Regions from separate parts of the Pseudoalteromonas sp. SR45-1 genome, predicted to be linked through region 2. Evidence: predicted binding sites of a transcription regulator. Region 2 holds the regulator's gene; the other holds the start of a gene.

Region 1 (11,765 bases), on a different contig from region 2:
AAGATAGCGCTTATGCGAGCGTAAATTTACGTATTCAAGTGGCACAATATCTAAGTAGGGTGGTGTTTTGTGTTTTGCGTGGCCAAAGTGCTTAAGCTGATTTACTAATGCTTTATCAAAAGTAAGTTGTTTATAATTTGCTTGTTCAGCTTTATTGCCAATATTTGTAAGTACAACAATATACTTAACATCTTTTATAAGGCCTTTTACACGAGGTGAAGGCGGCTTATTTAATTTTTCTATATTTTCACCGGCACTATTAGGTAGTGAAAGCGGTATAAAAGAATCATCTGGATGACTTGGCATTACTTGTATTTTAAAGCACTGCCAGCTCTCTTTTTGGCTACCAAAACCTAAAAATAGATCACGTAATTTAGGGTTGTTATTTAACTCTGTACGCGTCGCTGAGTAGTAATAAATTTTACCTGATGATATATGTGTAAATGTATAGAGGTAATCTTCTTTTACTGCGGTAATTTGAGTTAGTAATTGTGTAATACGCTGATGATTAAGTATATTGTACAAACACGGTATTTTTCTTTCATCGGTAAAGTAGCGCTGAATAAAAATATTATTTTCAGTGGTAAGGCTAAGGCTTGGGTAATATTGCTCATCTTTTTTACTTAAAAACACATATAAAGACGTTACGCGAGGAATGTAGTACTGCTCATACCCCTTTGATACTACAGCATCGAGCGTATTATCTAGATTTACTTTATAACGACGCTTATTACCATGAATAAAACTTTCTAAAAAGTCATTAAAGGCATCGTTGTTTTCTATATAAGTGCGCTTTAAGCGGATGTGATTAAATTCACGAGAGATATTTTCTACTGCAACAACTTCGTATTGAATACCGTTTTTTAGGCCAAGTTCAAAGTCTTGCTCAAGGCCTACTAAGCGCATTGCGATGAGTTCGCCTTTTTTTATAGAGTAGCGCGTTGCAAGCTTAACTTTACAACCGCTTAAAGATATATCTGAGGTGCTAGCAGCAATGTTCTTTTTATCTTTGTAATCAATCGTTACTTTTATTGAGTAATTCATCCGTTCTTCACGGCGGCTCTCATAAGAGGCAAACTTAATTACTTCAGTGTTTAAGTTATTTTCTAACTCTTGTAACTCTGATTTTTCGGCTGCTTGTTTTTGTAATACGCGGTGGTTATTTTCTGTATTCATTACGGCTTCGTAAACAGCTAAGGTGTATTCACCATGTTGTTTAAGCGCTTTTTCAAACACTTCAATGGCTGTGTCATCCATAAAGTGTTGCTTGCCGTTATGCTCATATGGTTTTACTTGGCCTGTCACTAATCCGCGAAGATCAACAAAACGTGCCACTGGCTGAGATAAACGCGACATTTCCATTTTCATTAAAAATTGCTCAGGTTTAGTTAACCCTGCGGTTTTTGATTTGAAAATTAGATCAAATTTAGCGTTGCCTAAATATGTTTTTAACTCATTCACGAGGTCTTCGTGTTTGAGCATTATGTCATCAGCCATTTATAAAACCATCACCGTCTAATTGAAAAAGTAGGTATACTGTTAAGTCCATTTATTAGAAGTTCAATAAACGTTAAATCGCGCTATGTTATTAATATAGGTACAATTATTTGAGTTACTACTGTTTAGCTCTTGTTATGTATGTGTTATTTGCCATTTTATTGGCAAGTTACTTTAAACTATTACAAAGCAAAAAGTATGCCCTAAATTATAGCTAAAAAGAAACACCATGTGTATTTATTGATTGTGACGCTAGATTTTTAAGCAGGCAAGAGTTTGTTGCTAAGTAAATGCCTGAAATGGCAAAATAAGCGCTTAATAGTAAGAATTTTTTTAATTAAAGAATAGTAGGTAAAGTGATCAATGGCTAAAGCGGCAAAAGTAGAATTTGTTTGTACCGAATGTGGCATGAACTATCAACGTTGGCAGGGTCAATGTCGCTGCGGTGCGTGGAACACATTAGCGGAATTTAAGCCTTCAGCAGGGCACAGTAAAAAAGCATCAATACGAGCAAACGTTGGTGGTTATGCTGGTGGTGTTGGTGGTGGCTCTAAAAAAATCAATGATATTGCTACATCAGAGGCTGAAAAGCAGCTAACTGAAATCGGCGAGCTTGATCGCGTACTAAGCGGCGGGGTGACTACTGGCTCTGTTAATATAATTTCCGGCGATCCGGGGGCGGGTAAGACAACTTTGCTATCTGACCTAGTGGCGAGAATGTCACAACGGATGCCGTCACTTTACTGTACGGCAGAAGAATCTTTATCGCAGTTTAAAAACAGGGTAAATCGTTTAAAGTTAAACTATAACCCGGACGAGCTTTATTTACTTTCAGAAACGAGCGTTGAAACCATCATCGAAGAGCTCGAGAAAAATAAAATTAAGTTTGCTGTTATTGACTCTATTCAAGCTGTTGTAACCGATACGGCAAATGGTAGCCCAGGTTCGCCTTCGCAGGTAAAAAGCGCCGCCCAAGCATTAACTCAGTACTGTAAGCAAAATGATGTAACCATGTTCATTATTGCTCACGTAAATAAAAATAACGAAATAGCAGGCCCTCAAACACTTGTACATATTGTTGATGCGCTTTTACACATAGATACCAACGATGGGCAAATACGAACCCTTAGGGCAAATAAAAACCGCTTTGGTGATATTGATACTGTTGGCATTTTTAAAATGTGTGAACGTGGAATGTTAAGCGTTGATAATCCAAGTGAAATATTTTTATCGGGTTCAACCACCGACTCACCTGGCTCTACTATTACCTGTATTCGTAAAGGGAATCGTAATTTATTGCTTGAGATTCAATGTTTAACTACCGAAACAGAAGCTGAATTTCCGCAGCGTGTTTGTGTTGGTTTAAATATGAATCGTATAAAAATGCTGACCGGTATATTACGTAAGCATACTAAAACTAAAATATTTCACGATACGTTTTTTAATATTGTGGGTGGTTTAAGAATTGATGAGACAGAAACCTGCATCGATTTAGCATTAGTAACCGCGTTACTTAGCAGTTTAAACGAATTTGTTGTACCTCGTACCACGTGTATTATGGGAGAACTTAGCTTAAACGGCGATGTACGCCCAATAGACAGTGGTGTACCGCGTGTTAAAGAGGCTGCACAACATGGTTTTACAGAAATATATATTCCATTTCGCAATTACCATAAATCGATGGAAGGGCTAGGCGCTAAAATTACCCCTGTAAAAACCGTACATGAGTTACTTAGTTTGATTAATTAACACTTATCGGTGATGTTCTTCAGTGTTACTCTTAAGTTGAGACACTTTATAGAAAGAATTAAATAAGGAAATGACATGAAAAAATTAGTTATAGTTGCAGCTCTTGTGGCCGCAGGCGTGGGTGGTGTTAGTTACGCAAACTACGTAGCAACTCAAGAAGTGCGTGCAGAAGTAGATAAGCAACTTGCTTTAGTAAGCGAGCAAACTGGCGCTACATTTAAATACGCTGGTTTATCGGCAAGTGTTATTTCAAAGAGTGTAGAAATAACAAACATGGAAGTAATAAGCCCTGAAGGTGACAATGTTGCTAATATTCAAAGCATTGAAATAACTGGCTACGAGCCGGATAAAATATCACCACATACATCATTTGATGTAAAAAGCTTTCAGTTTGATAAAAGCTTCGTATCAAAATTACCAGCTGATACAAACGAAATGTTAGCGTCGGCAAGTTACGACTTACATTCATCACTTGATTACGATGAAGAGTCTGGCAATAGTGATGTAGTAGTTAAGCTTGATGCAAAAGACATTGTTAGTTTTAATATGGATATGGGTTTAGCTAATTCAAAAGCGTTAATGGATGCTTCATTGGCTATTAGCAAGGCGCAGCAAGAAGCGGGTGATCAACCGCTGACGTATGAGCAAGAATTACAGCAGCAAACACTTGTTATGCAAGCAATGAGTAAATTAGAGCCGCGTAATGTTAGCTTTGCCTTAAATAACCAGGGTAAATTAAAAGATTTACTCTCAAGCGAGCTTGAAAAGCAAGGTATGACGCTTGAGCAAATGGAAATGACGCTAGAGCAACAGTTACAACAAGCTCCTGTAACTGAAGATATTGCAGAGGCTTTAACTAGCTTTGCGAAAGGTTTAAATTCATTCAGTGTGTCTGCAAAGCTACCTGAAGGTAAAACTATGATGGAAATTAACCAACAAGTTATGATGCTAGTAGGGCAACCTGAAGAGCTAGTTAAGTTTATTAACTTAGAAGTTAAAGGTGATTAGGCCTTAGTTCTGTATTAATAAAGGCGCCAATTGGCGCCTTTATTGTAATCTTATTAGCTAAAGCAATTTGCTTTTATAAGATCAGTGATTATTTGTTGTGATGGTTTTATTTTTTCCATCGCTAAAAATTCATCAGGCTGGTGTGCTTGGTTAATTGAGCCTGGGCCCATTACAATCGTTTCACAACCGAGTTGCTGGATAAACGGCGCTTCAGTGCAGTAATTTACTGCGACCGCTTTTTGCCCCGCTATTTTTTCAGCCATTTTTACTAAAGCACTGTCGGTGCTCCCACTAAATGCCGGTATTGGTTCATGTAAATCAATAACGCTCACCGCATTTGGGTATTGCTGATTTATCTCTTTCGTTGCATCGAGTACTAATGCTTGTAGTTCTTGTACACTTAAACCTGGTAATGGGCGCATATCTATATGCATTTCACAGCAACCACAAATTCTATTCGCGTTATCGCCGCCATGAATATTACCTAAGTTTAATGTTGGATAAGGGATTTCGAAGTGGTTTATTGAATACTTATGCTTTAATTGTTCTTTTAAGATCATCAATTTTGTAATCACTTTATGCATTACTTCAATGGCGTTAAGACCACGTTCGGGATCGGAGCTATGCCCAGAGCGACCAACCACTCTTATTGCTGTACTCATATGGCCTTTGTGCATAAATACTGGCGTCATATCAGTAGGTTCGCCTATTATACAACGCGCAGGTTTTAAATTCGGGTGCTTACATATTTGTTGTGCACCAGCCATCGTTGTTTCTTCGTCGGCGGTGGCAAGGATTAAAATAGGCTGAGTTTGCTGCTTTTCATCAAGTTCACTAATCGCTTGTAATACAAAAGCAAAAAAGCCTTTCATATCAATACTTCCTAGCCCATACAATTTGTTATCGAGTTCGGTAAGTTTAAATGGATTATGATTCCAACGACTGTCATCAAAAGGCACTGTGTCGGTATGACCAGCTAGCATTAATCCGCCATCACCTTCTCCGCGTTTTGCTAATAAATTATAGCGCCCTTTACCTCCTTCTAATTCTATAATTTCACACGTAAAACCGATTGTTTCGCACCAACTGGCTAGGAGTTCAATTACGTTTTTATTGCTCATACACAGGTTGTCTTCAATAGCACTAATAGAAGGGGCTGCAATCAATTGTTGGTACATGAAAATAAACGAAGGCAAAGGCATAAAAAAATCCAAAATTATTATTCAATTTAATTGCATAACAATATAAAAGTATTTATGATGAATATCAATTCACTTTTTAAGCATAAATATATTAAAAGTAACGCCATGAAAATAATGCGACGATAATCAAAATTCATTAATAAAAAAGACTTAATTAGCGTCTAAGCTAGTTTAAGCGAACATTATAGATAAGTAGTAATTAATTTTAAGATAACGAGTAACAAATGAATGTAGTGATTATTGGCGCAAGCGGATACAGCGGCGCAGAGTTAGCAAGTTTAGTTGCTAAGCATCCAAACTTAACTTTAACAGGCTGTTATGTATCTGAGGGTAGCTTAGATAAAAATAAATTGCTAAGTGATTTATACCCAGAGCACCTTGGCTTACTAGACTGCCCTTTACTTCCTCTTAGCGTATCAGCTTTTGATGACATTCAAAGTGATGCTGATTACGTATGCTTATGTACCGATCACAAAGTAAGTGTTGATCTAGCGCCGCAATTTTTAGCTATGGGTAAAAAGGTATTTGATTTATCTGGTGGCTATCGTTTAGCAAGCAATGACGACTACGTTACTTACTATGGTTTTGAGCATCAACATCCAGAGCTTTTAAATGAAGCGGCTTACGGTCTAGCTGAGTGGAACCATGATGCTATCGCTAATGCAAAGCTAATTGCTGTTGCAGGCTGTTACCCAACAGCAGCGCTTAATGCGCTAAAACCGCTTAAGCAAGCAGGCTTATTAAGCAGCGAAAGTATTATTATTAATGCGGTTTCGGGCGTTACAGGCGCAGGGCGTAAAGCCAGTGTAGGAACGCATTTTTGTGAAGTGTCGCTTGCACCTTATGGTTTGTTTAACCATCGCCACGGCCCTGAAATTGAACAACACCTTGGCCACAAAGTGTTGTTTACACCGCATCTAGGTAATTTTCCGCGCGGTATTTTAGAAACTATTTATGTACAGCTTAAGCCAGGCGTTACCAAGGAAAACGTTGCATCGGCTTATCAAGTACTTTCGAGCGAGCCATTAATTCGTTTATTAGGCGATAAAGTACCTTCAATTAAAGGTGTAGCTAAGCAGCCATTTGTTGATATTGGCTGGCAGCAACAAGGAACGCAGTTAATTGTGATGTCTGCTATTGATAACTTATTAAAAGGCGCTGCTGGACAAGCTTTGCAGTGTATTAATATTTCTATGAATTTAGATCATACCACTGGTTTAAAAGGAGCGTTTTAAATGAGTAAAAAAACGTGGGTAATTAAACTAGGTGGTGCAGTACTTAATACAGAAAATGCAGCAAAAGCGTTGTTTGATGTATTAAATGAGCAAACAAATGATGAGTTTGTGATTGTACATGGCGGTGGCGCTTTAGTTGATACATGGTTAAAACAAGCGGGTTTTGCCAGTGCTAAACACCAAGGATTACGTATTAGCCCAACAGAGCAAATGCCTTATATAGTGGGTGCGCTTGCAGGTTGCGCTAATAAACAATTAATGACTCAAGCTATTAGTGCTGGGCACAAGCCTGTCGGCTTAAGTCTTTTTGAGGCAGGTGTTACTGCCACTCAAAAGCTAAAAGCGCTTTGCTTGGTGGGTAAATGTAAAAGCAACGACGATTCTATTGTTAATGATTTACTTAAAATCGGTCGCCTACCCATTGTTAGCTCTATAGGCTTTGATGAGCAAGGGCTTTGGTACAACGTAAATGCAGATGAAGCTGCAGCGGCTATTGCTAGTAACTTAAATGCCGAGCTTATTTTTATGACGGATGTTGAAGCAGTGCTTGATGAAAATAAACAGCCGTTACATCAACTTGACACAAAACACATTGATACTTTAATTACAAATGGAGTAATTGTGGGCGGGATGGAGGTCAAAGTTAAGACCAGCCTTCACGCTGCCCAACATTTACGACGCGGTGTGTATATTTCCAGCTGGCAAAAGCCAGAAAATTTAACTGCTCTGCTACAAGGCGAGCATGTCGGAACTAAGATTACACCATAGGTTTATTATGTTTGAGAATTTTTTAACGGGTTTAGAGTTAGACCAAGAAGGCGCACTTAATTTATTAAAGTTAGCGCAAGATATAAAAGCAAAACCAGAAAAATACAGCAATGTATTAGCGGGAAAATCAATCGTAACATTGTTTGAAAAACAAAGTTTACGTACTCGCTTATCGTTTGATATAGGTATTAACCGCCTTGGTGGCCATGCAGTTTATTTAGATCAGCAAAATGGCGCTATGGGTGCACGTGAATCAATTAAAGATTTCGCACTTAATATTTCTACTTGGGCCGATGGTATTGTTGCGCGCGTAAATCAGCACAGCACATTAACTACATTAGGTGAATACGCATCAGTACCGGTAGTAAATAGTTTGTGTGATTTATACCACCCATGCCAAGCGCTTGCTGATTTTTTAACGCTTCAAGAAGTTCACGGCGATGTGAGCGAGCTTAAAGTGGCTTACTTAGGTGAGGGCAACAATGTAACTCATTCATTAATGCTTTTAGCGGCAACGCTTGGCACTGATTTTGTTGCTGTAACGCCAAAAGGCAGCTCGCCTGATTCGCAAATCCTTAAAAAGGCAGAGCAAATAGCGGCAATGAATGGCGCATCAGTGATGGTAAGTGACCGTGTTGAAGCGGCTGTTGGTGCAAACGTTGTATATGCAGATACATGGGTATCAATGGGTGATACAACACCGCTTGAGCAAGTTAAAGAAAAATATATGCCTTATCAATTAAATCAGGCATTGCTAGATCAAACCGGTGCAACTACGGTATTACATTGCCAACCGGCACACCGTGAATTTGAAATTACCTCTGAGGTAATGGATGGTCCAGCATCGAAAATTATTCAACAAGCAGAGAATCGCATGCACGCGCAAAATGCTTTGTTAGTTACATTACTAAATCCAAATTTTGTTAAGGAACACCTATGAGTTCAATTAAAAAAGTCGTTTTAGCCTATTCAGGTGGTCTTGATACATCGGCTATCGTGCCATGGTTAAAAGAAAACTACGGTTGTGAAGTTGTTGCGTTTGTAGCGGATGTAGGTCAAGGCGCAGAAGAACTTGAAGGCGTAGAAGCTAAAGCAATCGCTTCAGGTGCTTCAGAATGTTACGTAGTTGATTTAAAAGATGAAATGGTAAGTGATTACATTTATCCAACACTTAAAACGGGCTCGATTTACGAAGGTACTTATTTACTAGGTACGTCTATGGCGCGTCCTATTATTGCTAAAGCACAAGTTGAAATTGCACGTAAAGTAGGTGCTGATGCACTTTCTCATGGTTGTACTGGTAAAGGTAATGACCAAGTTCGTTTTGAATCATGTTTTGCAGCCCTTGCTCCAGATTTAAAAGTAATTGCGCCATGGCGTGAGTGGGACTTATCGAGTCGTGAATCATTACTTGATTACTTAGCAGAGCGTGACATTCCGTGTTCAGCATCTGCTACAAAAATTTATAGCCGTGATGCTAACGCTTGGCATATTTCGCACGAAGGTGGTGAGCTTGAAGATCCATGGTGCCAACCAACTGAGCAAGTATGGACTTGGACTAACTCTCCAGAGCAAGCACCAGATAAGGCAGAACTAGTAACTTTAAAAGTTGTTGAAGGCGAAGTGGTTGCTGTAAATGGCGAAGAACTTAAACCATATGACTGTTTAGTTAAATTAAACGATATTGCATCGCCTCATGGCGTTGGACGTGTTGATATTGTAGAAAACCGTTTAGTAGGTATGAAGTCACGCGGTTGTTATGAAACACCAGGTGGCACAGTAATTATGGCTGCGCTTCAAGCCATTGACGAGCTAGTGCTTGATAAAGCGAGCCGTAAATGGAAAGAAGTACTAGGTGGTGAATTTTCACATTTAGTGTACGACGGACGTTGGTTTACACCACTTAAAGATTCTATTTTAGCCGGTGCAGAAGCACTTTCTAAAGTGGCAACAGGTGAAGTGGTACTTAAGCTATATAAAGGTCAAGTAACTGCGGTTCAAAAGCAATCACCAAATAGCTTATACAGCGAAGCATTTGCTACATTTGGCGAAGATGATGTATATGACCAGTCACACGCTGAAGGCTTTATTCGTTTATTCTCGCTTTCAAGCAGAATTTCAGCATTGGCTAAAAAGTAAATTATTTATAGCCCCTTATAAAAGGGGCACTACAGGGTTTGGAGAGATTTCATGGCATTATGGGGCGGACGTTTTTCTACGGGTCCAGATGAGGCGTTTAAGCAATTTAACGACTCTCTTCCCTTTGACTACCAGTTAGCAGAGCAAGATATTATTGGCTCTGTGGCATGGGCTGGTGCACTTGAACAGGTAAATGTACTTTCAAGTGATGAGCATACAAAATTAGTTGCTGCATTAAATGAGCTACTTGAAGAAGTTAAAGCTGATCCACAATCAGTTGCTACTTCAGGTGCAGAAGACATTCATTCACATGTTGAAGCTGCTCTAATTGAAAAAGTAGGTGATTTAGCTAAAAAATTACATACAGGCCGAAGCCGTAATGACCAAGTTGCCACCGATTTTAGACTATGGTGCCGTGATACAGCCGATCATTTACTAGATGCCATTGCACAGCTAAAAGGCGAATTTGTAGCGCTTGCAGAGCGAGAGCTTGGCACAATATTGCCAGGTTACACGCATTTACAGCGCGCACAACCAGTATTGTTTAGCCACTGGTGTATGGCGTATGTAGAAATGCTAGAGCGCGATGAAAGCCGCCTGCAAGATGCTAAAGCGCGCATGAATTTTTGCCCATTAGGCAGTGGTGCATTAGCAGGTACAGCTTATCCGATTGATCGCCAAGCATTAGCCCACGGATTAGGTTTTACAGCGGCTACAAAAAATAGCCTTGATGGCGTATCTGATCGTGACTTCGTGTTAGATCTTTTAAGTTGTGCGTCTATTTCGATGATTCACTTATCTCGTATGTCTGAAGATCTGATTTTTTATAATTCGGGTGAAGCCGGATTTATAGAGCTTGCTGATAACGTCACGTCAGGCTCATCGCTCATGCCTCAGAAAAAAAATCCTGATGCACTCGAGCTTATTCGCGGTAAAACCGGACGTGTATTTGGTGCATTTAGCGCTATGATGATGACATTAAAGGCACTGCCACTTGCATACAATAAAGATATGCAAGAAGACAAAGAAGGCCTGTTTGACGCTATGCCAACATGGCTTGCATGTATTCATATGGCGCAAGCATGTATTAAAGGCGTAAAAGTAAATGGCGATAAAACGTTAGCAGCGGCAAAAGGCGGCCACGCTAATGCCACCGAGCTTGCTGATTACTTAGTTGCTAAAGGTGTGCCATTTAGAGAAGGGCATCACATTGTGGGTGTACTTGTACAGCTTGCGATTAGCGAAGGTAAAACGCTTGAGGAGCTATCACTTGAGCAGTACAAATCAGTAAACACTGTATTTGAAGACGATGTTTACCCAGTACTTAAAATTGATGCGTGTATAAAAGCGCGTCAAGCGCTTGGTGGGACGTCTATTGAGCAAGTAACTAATGCTGTTAAAGAAGCCAAAAAAAAACAGCAAATAACGGTACGTGATGCAAATTTAGATGATGTAGAGGCAATAGCCACACTTATACAGCATTGGGCAACGGTAGGCGAAAACTTACCTCGTGCAAAAAGCGATATGGTGCACTCTATTAACGAGTTTGCAGTTACTGAAATAAATGGAAAAGTGTCGGGCTGTGCATCGTTATACATTTACGATACCGGCCTTGCTGAAATACGCTCATTGGGTATAGACCCAAAAAGTAAAGTGACGGGGCAGGGTAGACAGCTTGTAGAGCACCTACTTGCTAAAGCCAAAAAATTGGCACTTAACCGAGTTATTGTATTGACCCGTGTACCCGATTTTTTTGAACAACAACGTTTTACTTTTTGTAGCAAAGACTCTTTGCCTGAAAAAGTAATGAAAGATTGTGAACTTTGCCTTCGTAAAGAAAATTGTGACGAAGTAGCAATGGAATATATTTTGAAGCTAAGTACACGTGCGGAGATCCCGTGTAAATACGTAGCTTAAACTCCCTGGATACAAAAAACGTACGGTTATCCCTGTGCGTTTTTTTATATTTGCAGTAAACTGGTCGGAGTTGTTTGGTTGGGTTATATTTTTTGAGTGAATTTTAATGTGTCAAAAAAAGTTGGCACATTGATTGCTATGTATAAGATAGGTAGCAAAATAGCTATCACTGCTTAAAACAGGTAATGCATTTATCTACATAATAATGTGGTTAAAAGTTGCACCAAATATAATTAAAACTTTTACAAGG
Region 2 (11,765 bases):
TAAAGAAGTAACTGTACCAGATATTGGCGATGATGAAGTTGAAGTAACTGAAATCATGGTTGCTGTTGGTGACACCGTTGAAGAAGAGCAATCTATCTTAAACGTGGAAGGCGATAAGGCAGCAATGGAAGTACCAGCTCCATTTGCCGGCACAGTTAAAGAAATTAAAGTAGCCGCTGGCGATACAGTTAAAACAGGCTCGTTAGTGTTTGTTTTTGAAGTAGCAGGAAGTGAATCTGCAGCACCGGCTAAAGAGTCGGCTCCTGTAGAAGCGCCAGCTGATAGTTCAACAGCAAGTTCAGCACCAAGCACTAAAGAAGTTAATGTGCCTGATATTGGTGGCGATGAAGTTGAAGTAACTGAAATTATGGTTGCCGTTGGCGACGAGGTTTCAGAAGATCAATCAATCTTAAACGTTGAAGGCGACAAAGCTGCAATGGAAGTGCCAGCTCCATTTGCAGGTACAGTTAAAGAAATTAAAGTAGCCGCTGGCGATAAAGTATCGACTGGTTCATTAATTTTTGTATTTGAAGTTGCAGGCAGTGCGCCAGCGGCATCTGCACCAGCTGAAAAATCAGCACCTGCAGCAGCGGCTAAAACTGAGTCAGCACCGGCTCAAGCGGCACCTGCAAAAGCAAGTAATGAAAGCTTCACAGAAAACAGCGCGTATGCTCATGCATCACCCGTTGTTCGCCGTTTAGCGCGTGAGTTTGGTATTAACCTAGCTAACGTTAAGGGCACTGGTCGCAAAGCCCGTATAGTTAAAGAAGACGTGCAAAACTACGTTAAAAACCTAGTTAAGCAAGTTGAATCTGGTCAATTATCTGCAGGCAGTAGCGCAGGTGGTAGTGAGCTTGGTCTTATTCCATGGCCTAAAGTAGATTTTGCTAAATTTGGCGAAATTGAAGAGAAAAAACTGTCTCGCATTCAAAAGCTATCAGGTAAAAACTTACACCGTAACTGGGTACAAATCCCACATGTTACACAGTTTGATGAAGCTGATATCACAAGTCTTGAAGTATTCCGTAAAGAGCAAAATGCACTTAGCGAGAAGAAAAAGCTTGGCGTTAAAATCACACCACTTGTGTTTGTGATGAAAGCAGCGGCTAAAGCACTTGCAGACTTCCCAACATTTAACTCTTCATTGTCTAGCGACGGTGAAAGTTTAATTCTTAAGAAGTACATTAACATCGGTGTTGCTGTTGATACGCCAAATGGTTTAGTAGTGCCAGTGTTTAAAGATGTTGATAAAAAAGGCATTATTGAATTATCACGTGAACTAATGGAAGTATCTGTTAAAGCACGTGACGGTAAGCTTACATCGTCTGATATGCAAGGTGGCTGTTTTACTATCTCTAGCCTTGGCGGTATCGGCGGTACGGCATTTACGCCGATTGTTAATGCGCCAGAAGTTGCTATTTTAGGTGTATCTAAATCTGAAATGAAACCTAAATGGAATGGCAAAGAGTTTGAACCAAAACTAATGGTTCCGCTGTCTATGTCATACGACCATAGGGTTATTGACGGAGCATTAGCTGCACGCTTTACTGTGACTCTTGCAAGTTACATGAGCGATATTCGCCAGTTGGTGATGTAACCAGTTTAGTAAAATTGGTATACGCAATAAAATAAATAGAATCAAATCCCAGCCAGTTGTTTTTAGCTGGGATTTTTACCATTTGCAATGATACAATCTTTGTACGAATTGCATCACTTTGTGCGCTGCTCACTCTTTCTGCCTTGCAGAAACATGGCAGTTAAATTTTAGGGCAGTGTCCCGTTCAAACAATTAAGGTAAAAGCATGAGCAACGAATTAAAAACTCAAGTTGTTGTACTAGGCGGTGGTCCTGGTGGTTATTCTGCGGCTTTCCGTGCTGCTGACTTGGGCTTAGAAGTTACATTAGTAGAATCTCGCGAAACATTAGGTGGCGTATGTCTTAATGTTGGTTGTATTCCTTCTAAAGCACTTTTACACGTAGCTAAAGTGATTGATGACGCAGCAGAAATGTCATCTCACGGTGTTACTTTTGGCGCCCCAAAAATCGATCTTGACCAAGTTCGTACTTGGAAAGATTCTGTAGTTGGCCAGTTAACTGGTGGACTAGAAGGCATGGCCAAAATGCGTAAAGTGAAAGTTGTATCTGGATACGGCAAATTCACTGGCAGCAATACTTTAGTAGTTGAAGGCGCAGACGGCGCTACAACTATCACGTTTGATAACGCGATTATTGCAGCAGGTTCTAAACCAGTTAACTTACCTTTCATCCCAGAAGATGACCGTGTAATTGATTCAACTGGCGCACTAGAACTTAAAGACGTACCAGAAAAGCTACTTGTACTTGGTGGTGGTATTATCGGTCTTGAAATGGGTACGGTTTACCGTGCGCTAGGTTCTGCAATTGATGTTGTAGAATTTGCTGATCAATTGGTACCAGCAGCTGATAAAGACATTATCAAAATTTACCAAAAATACGTAAGCAAAAAATTCAACGTAATGCTTTCAACTAAAGTTGTTGGTGTTGAAGCTAAAAAAGACGGCTTATACGTAACGTTTGAAGGTAAAAACGCACCAGCAGAGCCAGTACGTTACGACAAAGTACTTGTTGCAGTTGGCCGTACTCCAAACGGTAACTTACTTGATGCTGAAAAAGCGGGCGTAAACGTTGATGAGCGTGGCTTTATTAATGTTGATAAGCAATTACGTACTAACGTAAGCCATATTTTTGCAATTGGTGACTTAGTTGGACAGCCTATGCTTGCGCATAAAGCGGTTCATGAAGGTCATGTTGCTGCAGAAGTTATTTCTGGTCAGAAGCATTTCTTCGACCCTAAATGTATTCCTTCAATAGCGTACACAGACCCAGAAATCGCTTGGGTAGGTGTTACTGAGAAAGAAGCAAAAGAGCAAGGCTTAAAAGTTGAAACTGCGGTATTCCCGTGGGCAGCATCTGGTCGTGCAATTGCATCTGCTCGTACTGAAGGTTCTACTAAACTTATCTTTGATAAAGAAAGTGGCCGTATAATCGGTGGTGCTATGATCGGTATTAACGCGGGCGAAATGCTTGGCGAAATCGGTTTAGGTATTGAAATGGGTGCTGATGGTGAAGACTTAGCGCTTACAATTCATGCTCACCCAACATTGAACGAATCAATCGGCCTTGCAGCTGAAATTTTTGAAGGTTCAATCACTGATTTACCAAACAAAAAAGCAGCTAAAAAGAAGTAATTTAACTTTTTAGTATTTGCTTGAAAAACCCAACTTCGGTTGGGTTTTTTTATGTCTATTTTTAACTTAGATAAATATAAGATTAAATAACAAGAAGTCGTTACAATGCGCGCTTAATTAATTGAAGGTAAATACAGTGAAAAACTCAGTTCTAGCATTACGCGCTCAACAAATAAGTGAATCTCGTCGTGAGTTTAATGCTCGAGGCGGTAAATTAGATCGCTGTGAACAATGCCTGATTGCTAAGCACTACTGTATTTGTAAAGGTGTTGAGCATGCAGATTGTAAGGCCGCTGTATGCTTACTGATGTATCATAATGAAAGCTTTAAACCTTCTAATACAGGGCGTTTAATTGCTGAAATAGTGCCAGATAACCACGCCTTTAGATGGGATAGAACAGATCCTAACCCCGCTCTTTTAGCTTTAATAAATGATTCGCAGTATCAGCCTATGGTCGTCTTTCCCGCAGAAGATGTAGAAGAGGGCAGAGCCATTACAGAAGTGAGTATTGAATCAGATAAAAAGCCGCTATTTATATTCTTAGATGGTACGTGGCGCGAAGCTAAGAAAATGATTCGTAAAAGCCCTTATTTAGATAACTTGCCTGTACTTTCTGTTACTGCTGATAAACTATCTGATTACCGATTACGTGTAGCCCCTCATGCGCATCAACTAGGCACTGCTGAAGTGGCTATTATGGTATTAGCACTTGCGGGCGAAATGGATGCATCGACAAAATTAGAGCAGCATTTTATTAAGTTTCGTGATGCGTATTTATTGGGTAAGCGCAATAAAGGCCGACCGCTAGAAGGTTAATTTTACGAAGTTAAGCAAATGCTTGTTGATTTTTTAAGTGAGCAAGTGCTTTATTTTGAATTGCTCTGAAGCCTTCTTCAGATGTTAATTGTAAAACAGTATTATACAATTGACTTATACTATTATGCACTTGAATAAACGAGATACAGTCTTCACCAATCATTTCTTTTGCTTCTTCAACTCGTTTTAAAAAGTAGCAGTTAATGTCTATTTTGCCATTAAATTGAGTCGTTGCAATTGCGTCTGCTATTCTATTAAGTTGATAACTAAACTCATCAGGTCGAGCACCTTCACCCCACTTGCTAATACGAATGTCGCGTTCTAACTGAATAATTTCGTTAAGTATATTTTTAAACTCACTCATTGGCATATTTAAAAAGTTATAACCTTTGGGGTTAAATAAAGCTTTATAGGGATTTTCGCTGGGGGTTTGGGCACTAAATACACCAATTGGTTTTGCTGTACTTGCGTCTGATACTTTACATAAAAAGGTATTACTTTGAGATGTTTTAAAATTCATATCCATTGAGTATTTATGATCCTTGCGTTATTTAGTTATCGGCGCAATTAATAAAAAACTTAGCGAAATTTAAAATATTAATAAAGTATTTTAAGGTCTTAGCATTGATTTGCTGTGACGCGATATTACTCAGTAAAGATTAGTGATAGTTGCTCAGTGCTTTACTCACCCAAATTTTAGGCAAAGAAAAGCGCGCTCTATCTCTAGGCGCGCTTGCGGAATCTTCTAATTTTCTGCATCCTGCAATTGAACTTAATCAACTCCAATTTTCACTAATCCATGTTTATTACTATATTACTTTTTAGTTCTATGTAATGTAGACCGTCCGGGCCTGTATCCTTTAATTCCTAAACATCCTGTAGGGTAAATACTATTACCAAATCCTTAATTACACTTCCTAGTGTATCCTTGTTTTAACCAATCCCTTGTGTTGCCTTAAAGGCCTGTCCATTTATTCCTTCAACATCCTGTTGAACAACTTAGCCTTGTTGTTATCCTTTTCGCATCTTCCTGACGCTGTCCTTTTTACAACATTGCGTTGTGATACTCATCCTGAGCCTGTCCTAAAATCCGTGTTGTCCTGATAACCTAATCATTGGTTGGTTGAGTAAGCAGTCCATTTCCTTTTACTCAATAAGCGTCATTGCTTGGTTGATGCGTAAATTATAGTGCAATAGAGCAACTAAAATAGAGATAAAACTACATTCAATTAGTGTTTTTGCAATAGTAATAAAAATAAATCTCATATAATTCATGTGTTTAACTGTTTTTAGGTTGTTTTTTATCTTGTTTTTTACTCATTAGCTGTCACATCCGTAAGACATCTCTTACACCGTATTTCCTTTTTGGGCGTTATTTACATATTTACATTTATTTAAAGTGTGCACTTTTAGAATGAGCACGGTAGAATTCGTTGATAATAACAGTTATTTAGGTGGAATAATGAAGAAAGTATTTGCACTTGTTTTAGGGGTAGTTGCATCGGCACCAGTCTTTGCAAACGATGTTGTTAACATCTACTCTTTTCGTCAACCGTTTTTAATTCAGCCAATTTTAGAAGACTTTACAAAGCAAACAGGCATAAAAACCAATGTTGTTTTTGCTAAAAAAGGGCTAATTGAGCGTGTTAAACGCGAAGGCAAGCACAGTAAAGCTGATTTAGTATTAACCTCTAACTTTAGCGCGCTTATTCAATTAGAAGATTTAAAATTAACACAAACTATAAAAAGTGACAGTGTAAATAATAATGTTCCAGCCGCCTTTCGTGACGGTGATGGCCAATGGGTTGCGCTTACTAAGCGAGTGCGTAATGTGTATTCATCAAAAGAGCGAGTTGGTGAGTTACCTAAGCTCACTTATGAAGATTTAGCAGACTCTAAATACAAAGGACAAATTTGTACGCGCTCAGGCAAACATCCATATAATTTAGGTTTAGTAGCTTCTATGATTGCACACCATGGTGAAGCGCAAACTAAAGAGTGGCTTGAAGGTGTGAAGGCTAATTTAGCACGTAAACCTCAAGGTAACGATCGTGCTCAAGTTAAAGCTGTTAAAGAAGGTTTATGTAACTTGGCATTAGGTAATAGTTACTACCTTGGCAAAATGCTAGAAGATAAAGAACAAAAAGGTTGGGCAGAGGCCGTAAATATTAACTTTCCGAATCAAGTTAATCGTGGCTCACATATAAATGTATCGGGTGCGGTTATTACCAAATACGCTAAAAACCCTGAAAATGCATTAAAGCTCATAGAGTATATGACCGACAGCAAAGCACAAAACATGTATGCCTCATTAAATATGGAGTATCCAGTTAAGTCGGGTGTTGAATTATCAACTTTGGTTGCCTCTTGGGGTAGCTTTAAAGAAGACGGCTTGCCACTTGATGAGATTAGTAAATATCGTCCGTTAGCACTTAAGCTAATTGATGAGGTGAAGTTCGATCTTTAATGACTAATAAATTTAAGCTGTCTAAATGGCAGCTCTTTGCGTGGTCGACTGGCTTAATACTATCGGCCCCGTTGTTTTTTCTTCTTTTTGAATCTCTACAAGGTAGCTCTGAGGTGTTTTCTCACCTGTGGGATACCGTGCTTTGGGATTACATAACCAATACCGTATTGTTAGTTTTAGGTGTTTGCGTCCTTAGCTGCGCCATAGCTTTGCCACTTGGGTGGCTAACGGCTTACTGTAGTTTCCCGGGTAAAAAACAGTTTGAATGGGCACTTATGCTACCCCTTGCTATGCCCACCTATATTATTGCCTATGTATACACTGATTTATTAGATTATGCGGGCCCGGTGCAAATAGCGCTGAGAGAATGGTTTGGCTGGCAATCGCCTAATGACTATTGGTTTTTTGATATACGTACATTACCCGGCGCCATCGTTATGATTGCCTTGGTGCTTTACCCGTATTTATTTTTAATTTTTAAAACGGCCCTTCGCGAGCAGTCATTCAAATTAGTACAAGCTAGCCAGTTAATGGGGCTATCTCCTTGGCAAAGCTTTTTTAAAGTTAGTTTAGTGCTCTCTCGTGGGGCAATTGTGGCGGCTCTTGCACTTATTAGTATGGAAACCATGGCCGACTTTGCAACAGTGAGTTATTTTGCCGTAAGTACATTAACAACCGCCGTATACGATACGTGGTTTGGTTATTACTCACTTACAGCGGCCGCTAAAATATCGGGTGTGATGTTACTGCTGTTATTTTTAGCATTAATGGCAGAGCGTTTTAGTCGTCGTAATCAAGCGGTATTTGAGCGCCAATCAAGTGTAAATAGCGAATCGCTCTATGTATTAAAAGGAAAGTCTGCTTGGCTCGCAACGGCATTTTGTAGCTTTATTTTACTTATCGCTTTTGTAATTCCTATTGCAGTACTTATAAATTACGCCATTACCTACTTTGATAAAGCATGGGATGTAGAGTTTTTTAGTTACGCTTGGCAAAGTTTAAAAGTGGCAGGGGTTGTAAGTGTTATAACCATTACATTGAGTGTTTTTGTGGTTTTTTATCAGCGTGTGGCAAAGCAAACGTATCCGCTTATTCCTGGGCGTTTAGCAAGCACAGGTTATGCGTTGCCAGGAACTGTACTCGCTATTGCGGTTTTGTTACCTCTTACATTGTTAGAGAACACCATTAACACAGCGCTCGAGCCGTATAATTTAGATATTGGCTTACTGCTTACAGGTAGCATTCTTACTATTATTATTGCTTATATTGTTAGGTTTTACGCCATTGCACACGGAGCAATTGAGTCGAGTTTTTTACGTATTAGTCCATCACTTGATATGGCAAGCCAATCAATGGGTAAAAGCCAAGGGCAAACGCTGCGTTTAGTGCATCTACCTTTACTGCGAAGAGGATTGCTCACTGCTGCCTTATTGGTATTTATTGAGTGTATGAAAGAGTTGCCGGCTGCGCTATTGCTCAGACCGTTTAATTTTGAAAGCTTAGCTACTCATGTATTTCAGTATGTAAGTGACGAGCAATTAGAGCTTGCTTCAATATCGGCTTTATTTATTGTTATTGTTGGGTTTATTCCTTTGTATTTTATTAATCGTTCTATGGAGCAGCGTAGTTAAATGAGTAGTTTAATTTTACAAGGCGTGAGCTATCACTATAACGGCACAAAGGTTATTCACGATTTAGATTTAACGGTGGGTAAAGATGAAATTGTTTGTCTACTCGGGGCGAGTGGATGCGGAAAAACAACCACATTAAAAGCGATTGCAGGTTTAATTGAAGCCAAGCAAGGGTCTATTTTTATAGACGGTAAATTAGTGAGTGATGAGCAATCGTTTGTCTCACCTGAGCATCGTAACATCGGCATGATGTTTCAAGACTATGCGTTGTTTCCGCATTTAACGGTGGCAAATAATATCGCATTTGGGCTTAGTAATATGAGCAAAGCTCAAAAGCAGCAACGCGTTGATGAAATGCTTAAGCTTGTACATTTAATTGGCTGTGCTGACAGGTTTCCACACCAGTTATCGGGTGGCCAACAGCAACGCGTCGCTATCGCTCGTGCATTAGCTTATAAACCTAGTTTATTACTCCTTGATGAGCCCTTTTCAAACATCGACACACAAGTACGCTTTGAATTAATTGCCGATATACGTCGAATTATTAAGGCAACTCAAGTATCTGCTGTATTTGTTACACACTCAAAAGAAGAGGCGTTTGCGTTTTCAGATACACTTGCCATTATGCATCGCGGTAAAATTGAGCAACAAGGCACGCCTGAGCAGCTTTTTGCAGCTCCATGTTCAAAGGAGGTTGCAGAGTTTCTGGGTCAGGGCATATACTTAAGCGCAGAAGTGTTAACCGCAACTGAATATAAAACACCATTTGGTTTAGTCGAATCTTATGTTGAGAGTAAGCATAATGTAAGTGCAGGGCTTATATATGTGCGCCCTCATCAAATAGAATTAGTGGCAGATAACCAAAGTGACAAATTCAGCAAGCGAGCTACAATCATAAGTCGTCGCTTTATTGGTTCGGCGTATGTTTATTCGCTTGTTATTGATGAACAAGAAATTGAAGTTGCTGCACAATATGGCCAGTCATTTGAAAATAATGATCAGGTTATAATAAAAATAAAACCTCACACGGTGAATTTTTTCGAATCGTAATTAATTTGTTATTCGCTGTGTTTTTATCTGTAAAACTAAGGAATAACAATGGCGCAAGCGCAATCAGGGATTTGTGCTGAAGCAAACTTACACGGTTTGCACTTATTTTTTAATGTGTTTGATGGTCAAGACGAATCACTTCGCGCAAAGTTAAAACAAGTAAGCGCTATAGAAGAAGAGTTTAGCGATCAATTTTCAGAATCAATGCTCTCTTGTATGGTTGCTATTGGTGCGCAATACTGGCCGCATATCCTCCCTGAATACATTCCAAGCGAATTACAGAGCTTTCCCAATATAACCCATAGCGATCACCAAATGAGCGTACAACCGTGTGATTTATTTGTACAAATTCGCTCTGACCGTGAAGATGTTAACCATTTATTTGCGCTGCAAATTTTAAAATTATTTGCCCCCGATGTAGAGCTGGTGGAGCAAATTCGGAATTTTCGCTTTTTAGATGGTCGTGATTTTAACGGTTTTATTTATGGTGGCGACACCGCACATGGAAGAAAAAAGCGCGCTACGGCTTTAATCAGCAACCCTGGTAGCTTTGAAGATCAGGGGAGTTATATTCATGTTCAGCGTTATAAACATGATTTAACTATGTGGCAGCATTTATCATTGAGTGAGCAAGAGCAAATAATGGGACGTACGCGTCTTGATAACACGCTAATTACCCCAGCGATCGAAACCAGCCATGCTTCGCGAAGTGAGCTAAAAGACGAAGAGGGACAACCGCTACTATTAAATCAAAGCATGCCTTATGGCGACGTGTATGAGCAGGGAATGTTATCAATTACATGCGCTTGTACGGGCACCGCATTTGAAAAAGTACTTAATAGTCGTTTAGGGGAAGGGGATTGCTACGACCACTGGCTTGATTTTACTCAAGCCGATATGGGCTCTGCTTTCTTTGCACCTTCAATAGGGTTTTTAAAACAAATTTAATTTGCTATTAAACCGTATCAAATAAAATGCGAACACGTTCAAGTGTTACATCTATTTCAGATATTTTAGCAGGAGCGATAAAAATAGTGTCATCGCCGGCAATAGTTCCTAGTACGCCATCTGCTTTACCTAATGAATCTAATAAACGTGCAATAAGCTGAGCAGCACCTGGGCTGGTACGAATGATGATCATCATTTCGTTGTGCATAATGTCGATTACTAATTGGCGTAATGGGCTTTTAGCCGTAGGTACACCCATTTCAGCAGGTAAGCAGTAAACCATTTCTTGTTTGGCATTGCGTGTGCGTACAGCGCCAAATTTACTTAACATGCGTGAAACTTTACTCTGACTTATATTGTCAAAACCTTGATCTTTCAACGCATCAACTATTTCGCCTTGAGAGCCAAAATTTTCTTCTTTTAATAGTGATTTAAATGCTTTTACCAGTGCTTCTTGTTTATCTTGTGGTTGCATAGTCTTTATTCGTTTTTGTTATTTATGCCGCAAATTCTACACAAAAATGAATAATTATGCAGCAGTTGTTTAGTTAACTTGCCAGTTTGATGCGTTAAATCACATAAGTTTACGACTATGGTCGAAAATATACTTGAAATAGACAGGATAAATTTGTTTTTAGTCGCTAATTTCATTATCTTAAGAGCCACAAATGTTTCCTACCTCAAATTACGGAGAATTCCAATGAAAGTTGCTGTATTAGGTGCTGCAGGCGGTATCGGCCAAGCGTTGTCTTTATTATTAAAAACAGGCTTACCAGCTGGCTCTGAATTATCACTTTATGATGTTGCACCAGTGGTACCAGGTGTTGCGGTTGACCTTTCTCACATCCCAACAGATGTTAAAGTTGCAGGCTTTGGCGCAGACGATTTAAATAAAGCGCTTGAAGGTTCTGACATCGTTCTTATCCCAGCGGGTATGCCACGTAAACCAGGTATGGATCGTGCTGATTTATTCAATGTAAATGCTGGCATCATTAAAACTTTAGCAGAAGGCATTGTTGCCAGCTGCCCTAAAGCGTTAGTAGGTATTATTACTAACCCAGTAAACGGCACAGTACCAATTGTTGCTGAAGTATTCAAAAAAGCAGGTACTTACGACGCTAAGCGCGTATTCGGTATTACTACGCTTGACGTTATTCGTTCAGAAGCATTTGTTGCTGAACTTAAAGGCGTAGACGTAGCAACTGTAAAAGTACCAGTAATTGGTGGTCACTCAGGCACAACTATTCTGCCTCTACTTTCTCAAGTTGAAGGTGTTTCTTTCACAGATGAAGAAGTTGCTGCACTTACTCCACGTATCCAAAATGCGGGTACTGAAGTTGTAAATGCTAAAGCAGGCGGTGGTTCAGCTACGCTATCTATGGGTGCTGCTGCAGCTCGTTTTTGTATGTCTTTAGTTAAAGGCCTACAAGGTGAAGAAGTTGTAGATTACGCTTACGTTGCTGTTGAAAATGGCGATGCAGAGTACTTTGCACATCCAGTACGTTTAGGTAAAAACGGCGTAGAAGAAATTCTTTCTTACGGCGAACTAAGCGCATTTGAAACAAAAGCAAAAAATGACATGCTTGAAACTCTGAAAAAAGACATCAAAGAAGGTGTTGATTTCA

What was found. The regulator ArgR, encoded in region 2, controls arginine synthesis, uptake and breakdown. The targets are predictions, from matches to a motif close to ANTGAATANNTATTCANT.
Region 1: a site for ArgR is predicted at 5,513-5,530, ahead of argC (N-acetyl-gamma-glutamyl-phosphate reductase). Genes of this name have one in related genera too.

The regions. Positions count from the first base shown of each region.
Region 1 is NZ_JACJDR010000002.1:285,582-297,346, forward strand. It holds gene H5089_RS03730 (PilZ domain-containing protein) at 1-1,497, opposite strand, end outside; gene radA (DNA repair protein RadA) at 1,861-3,246, shown strand; gene H5089_RS03740 (hypothetical protein) at 3,322-4,254, shown strand; gene argE (acetylornithine deacetylase) at 4,308-5,456, opposite strand; gene argC (N-acetyl-gamma-glutamyl-phosphate reductase) at 5,681-6,691, shown strand; gene argB (acetylglutamate kinase) at 6,692-7,459, shown strand; gene H5089_RS03760 (ornithine carbamoyltransferase) at 7,467-8,399, shown strand; gene H5089_RS03765 (argininosuccinate synthase) at 8,396-9,598, shown strand; gene argH (argininosuccinate lyase) at 9,650-11,515, shown strand.
Region 2 is NZ_JACJDR010000007.1:172,763-184,527, forward strand. It holds gene aceF (pyruvate dehydrogenase complex dihydrolipoyllysine-residue acetyltransferase) at 1-1,597, shown strand, start outside; gene lpdA (dihydrolipoyl dehydrogenase) at 1,803-3,227, shown strand; gene H5089_RS09385 (tRNA-uridine aminocarboxypropyltransferase) at 3,364-4,044, shown strand; gene H5089_RS09390 (hypothetical protein) at 4,055-4,570, opposite strand; gene H5089_RS09395 (Fe(3+) ABC transporter substrate-binding protein) at 5,507-6,511, shown strand; gene H5089_RS09400 (iron ABC transporter permease) at 6,511-8,142, shown strand; gene H5089_RS09405 (ABC transporter ATP-binding protein) at 8,143-9,192, shown strand; gene H5089_RS09410 (Dyp-type peroxidase) at 9,241-10,140, shown strand; gene argR (transcriptional regulator ArgR) at 10,148-10,615, opposite strand; gene mdh (malate dehydrogenase) at 10,841-11,765, shown strand, end outside.